One region of the Clostridium malenominatum genome, then DNA from elsewhere that is predicted to be linked to it. Evidence: predicted binding sites of a transcription regulator. Region 1 holds the regulator's gene; the other holds the start of a gene.

Region 1 (2,421 bases):
AAGAAAATTTGAAGATAGGTTTAATATAGATATAAATAAAGTTTATGGTGAAATATTAAAAAAATATTTACAATTAGGCCTGCTTGTTGAGAAAAATGGATATATTTCCTTGTCTATTAAAGGATTAGAGGTATCTAACGGCGTGATGTGCGAGTTTATATTATAGTAATTTAAATAGAAAACAAAAGTAATATAGAGATTTATTAAGAAAAACCTATGAATTTATTGAATAATTAGATATTAGGAGAAATAGTCAATATATTAATTAATATTTGCAGTTGACAAATGAGAGAGAGAATGATATTTTTTAATCATAGCAGTTAGCACTCAGTGAAGTTGAGTGCTAATAAAGTGGAACTTGATTCAGATGGAGTTGTAACTCTAACTGAATCTTAGTTATGGGATAAATCGAGGTGATAAGATGGAAATGGATGAAAGAAAAATTAGAATACTTCAGGCTATTATAAATGATTACATCGATACAGCTGAGCCTGTTGGGTCCAGGACCATAGCTAAAAAGTATGATTTAGGTGTTAGCTCTGCAACTATAAGAAATGAAATGGCAGATTTAGAGGAAATGGGTTATTTAGAACAACTTCATAGTTCATCAGGGAGAAAACCTTCTGATAAAGGGTATAGGCTCTATGTTGATAAACTAATGAGAGTTCAAAGCTTATCTCAATTAGAAGTGAATGCAATTAAAGCTCATATGATAAGTTCAGCTATTTATGAAATGGATAGGATTATAAAAGAAGCTACTACCATTCTTGCAGAACTAACAGGACTTACGTCAATAGTTAAATCACCTTCAGTAAAAAAGAGTTCAATAAGAGCTATACAATTAATTAATATAGACGGAACCAGTATATTATCTGTTATAATAACAGATTCTGGGATTATAAAAAATAATATAATTCGTCTTAAAAAAGCTGTTAATGTGGAAACTTTGGTTAAACTAAGCAATGTATTAAATGCAAGGCTTATAAATTTGACCGTAGAAGAAATTAATTTAGAGGTTATAAATAACCTTAAAAATGACTTAAAGGGATATGATGACATTTTTAATGCAATAATACCTGCTCTTTATGAGGGTTTAAATAATATAGATGCATCTGAAATATATATGGAGGGAACTACAAATATATTTAATTTCCCAGAATTTAATGATATTCAAAAGGCAAAAAGTTTTTTATCCTTAGTAGACAATAAAGATAAGATTAAAATTCTTATAAATAATAGTGACAATATAGCAATAAAGATAGGGGAAGAAAACTTTTTAGAAGATGCAAAGGATTGTACTGTAATATCGGCAGTGTACAAATTAGGAAGTAGGCCCCTTGGAACTATAGGTGTTATTGGACCTACAAGAATGCCTTATTCAAAGGTTATATCTATTTTAGGTGGAATAGTCAAAGAGATTAATAAGGCTATAAATGACAAATGATTTAGATTGGAGGAAGGGTTAATGGAGAGGGATGAAAGTTTAAAGGAGGAAACTCCAATTGAGGCAGAGGTAAAGGAAGATGAGGAATTTGAAAATATTTCTTTAGAAGAGGATGAGATTACTTTGCTTCAAAATGAAAATCTAAAGTTAAATAATGAGATAGAGGCTCTAAAGGAAAGATTGCTTAGAACAACAGCTGAATATGAAAATTATAGAAAAAGAACAGCAAAAGAAAAAGAAGGAATATATTCTGATGCTTGTGAAGATGTTTTAAAGGAAATGCTTCCTGTTTTAGATAATTTAGAAAGAGCAATGTCTGTTGAAGGTGAATTAGAAGACCTTAAAAAAGGGATCGATATGACCTTAAAACAGTTTAAAGATTCTTTTAATAAATTAGGAATAGAGGAAATATCTACAGAAAACGGATTCGATCCAAAATTACATGAAGCCGTAATGCATGTGCAAGATGAAAGTTTTGGACCAAATCAGGTAGTTGAAATATTCTTAAAGGGATATAAAAGAGGAGATAAAGTTATTAGATATTCAATGGTAAAAGTAGCTAACTAATTAAATAAAATTGAAGTTAACCATAAGGAGGTAATTTATAATGGCAAAAGTAATAGGTATTGATTTAGGTACCACAAACTCATGTGTATCAGTTATGGAAGGTGGAGAACCAGTTGTAATTACAAACTCTGAAGGAGCTAGAACAACACCATCAGTTGTATCCTTCCAAGCAAATGGAGAAAGACTTGTAGGTCAAGTTGCAAAAAGACAGGCAATAACAAATCCTGATAAAACAATAATGTCAATAAAAAGAGAGATGGGAACAAACCATCAAGTAAATATAGATGGAAAAGGCTTTTCACCACAGGAAATATCAGCAATGATACTTCAAAAACTTAAGGCTGACGCAGAAAGCTATCTTGGAGAAACTATAACTCAAGCAGTTATTACAGTTCCAGCATATTTTAATG
Region 2 (2,421 bases), 780 kb from region 1:
TAATGCCATAAATAGAACTCCCTTTGTATTACACTGTCCGTAGCCATCTTTTAAAACTTGCGAAGCTGAAATATTATCTGCCCTGTTGTATCCAAAAAGGATAGAATCTCGAACAAAATTATAAATAGAAAGAACCTGTTCAGTTCTATCTAAAGTATCCCAGTGGTTATCTGAAATTAATTTCTGTATGATTTGATTCTTATAATTCAGTAGTGGGGTTTCAATTAAGTAATTCGTCATCAATAAGCACCTCCTACAATAATCATACAATTATTTATAAGGAGATACTTTCAAAAAAACGCTGTCTTTGTTTATCTCTCTTGCGGACATTCCTAATAAGCGCTTACTTGTGACAGCAAGATGAGAAGGACTGTCGAACCCCGCTGTTAATGCGGCCTTTGTTATGTTCATGCCATTAAAGATTAAATAAATTGCATTTTGTAATTTATGAAGAACAAGATATCCGCTTAATGTTATGCCGGTATTCTCTTTAAACAGATGGGACAGCCTGCTTTTGGATAAGCTTACTTGATTTGCTAATATATTTACGGAATGCTCGGAAGCATGACAATTTTTTAGCAGATCAATAACCTCAATGACCCGCTGATCTACAGGCTCTGAGTAAATATATTCAACGTTCAATAATCGAAGAAGTTCAGTTAGAAATTTAATATAGCTAGCATTGTCAATAATACTCTCATAGTTATTCAGTACAAACTTTGAGATTTTGTCTACCATCTCATTTGAGAAAGTATAAATATGATGACCGCAAAAAAGCTCTTTAAATGGCTTTGCCAAGGTAGAGGTATTATCAATCAGAAGAAAGAGCAATTTATTTTTATGACCATCAAAGCGGTGACTGGTGTTGGAATCAATGGCAATACCTTTACAGTTAAAATGTTTCCCCAAAACTTCTATCTCAAAAGAGGATTCCAGGGAAATTGATATCTGTAAAAATGAGTGCTTATGAAAATCAGCATTTATTATATCGCTTAAGATCAGTACGTGATCATGTGCTCCATATAGGTTCATCATTATTGTTCCGCCTCCTTCAAAGAATCCATCATTAGAAGTATAGCATAATTTCAAAAAAATGGGGTGTTTTTCATGCAACGGAAAGAAATGATATTTTTTTAATAACAAAATATTGACATAAAAAGAGAAATATGATATATAAAAATTATAGGTTAGCACTCAATGATGTTAAGTGCTAACAAATTAGTTATATAGTTTTTATACGAAGGGAGATATACATATGGAAAAGAGAGAATTTAAAGCAGAGTCTAAGAGACTTTTGGACTTAATGGTTAACTCAATCTATACGCACAAAGAAATATTTTTAAGAGAGCTTATATCTAATGCCAGTGATGCTATTGATAAAATTTACTACAAAACATTAACTGATGAAAATTTGAAATTTCATAAGGAAAATTACTATATTAAGGTAGTTTCAGATAAAGATAAGGGCGAGTTAAAAATTATCGATACTGGCATAGGTATGACAAGGGAAGAATTAGAAGAAAATTTAGGAACTATTGCAAAGAGCGGATCTTTAGCATTTAAAAAAGAAAATGAAATAAAAGATGGATATGATATAATTGGTCAGTTTGGAGTGGGTTTTTACTCTGCTTTTATGATAGCTGAAAAAGTTACTGTTATTACTAAAGCACTTGGAAGCGATGAAGCCTATAAATGGGAATCAAAAGGTGCAGATGGATATACCATAGAGGTATGTGAAAAAGAAACTGTTGGAACAGAAATTATATTAAAGATAAAGGAAAATAGTGAAGATGAAAATTATCAGGATTATTTAGAAGAATATAAATTGAGAAACTTAATAAAGAAATATTCTGATTTTATAAGATATCCAATAAAAATGGATATTACAGAAAGAAAACTTAAAGAAGGAAGTGACAATGAGTATGAAGACCATGTAGAAGAGCAAACAATCAATAGCATGGTACCAATTTGGACAAAGAATAAAAGTGAATTAACTAAAGAAGATTATGATAATTTTTACTTCGAAAAGCATTATGGATTTGATAAACCTGTAAAACACATCCATATAAGCACAGACGGCGCTGTAATGTACAACGCAATATTATTTATACCAGAGAGAATACCTTTTGACTATTATACGAAAGAATACGAAAAAGGCTTGGAGTTATATTCAAATGGAGTACTAATTATGAATAAATGCTCCGATTTACTTCCAGATTATTTTAGTTTTGTAAAGGGATTAGTTGATTCACAGGATTTATCTTTAAATATTTCAAGAGAAATGCTACAACATGATAGACAGCTTAAGTTAATTGCAAAGAACATTAAAAACAAAATAAAAAGTGAATTACTATCATTACTAAAAAATGAAAGAAATAAGTATGAAGAGTTTTACAAGTCTTTTGGTAGACAGCTAAAGTA

Evidence for each region. Region 1 encodes HrcA, which represses chaperone genes, less so after heat shock. Its sites were predicted from a motif close to TGTTAGCACTCNNNNNNNNNGAGTGCTAACA; they were not measured.
Region 2: a site for HrcA is predicted at 1,186-1,216, ahead of htpG (molecular chaperone HtpG). Genes of this name have one in related genera too.

The regions. Positions count from the first base shown of each region.
Region 1 covers NZ_BAAACF010000001.1:632,028-634,448, forward strand. Annotated here, with positions in the region: gene hemW (radical SAM family heme chaperone HemW) at 1-166, shown strand, start outside; gene hrcA (heat-inducible transcriptional repressor HrcA) at 428-1,444, shown strand; gene grpE (nucleotide exchange factor GrpE) at 1,466-2,011, shown strand; gene dnaK (molecular chaperone DnaK) at 2,052-2,421, shown strand, end outside.
Region 2 covers NZ_BAAACF010000001.1:1,408,954-1,411,374, forward strand. Annotated here, with positions in the region: gene ABDZ69_RS07115 (transglutaminase-like domain-containing protein) at 1-240, opposite strand, end outside; gene ABDZ69_RS07120 (helix-turn-helix transcriptional regulator) at 271-1,035, opposite strand; gene htpG (molecular chaperone HtpG) at 1,256-2,421, shown strand, end outside.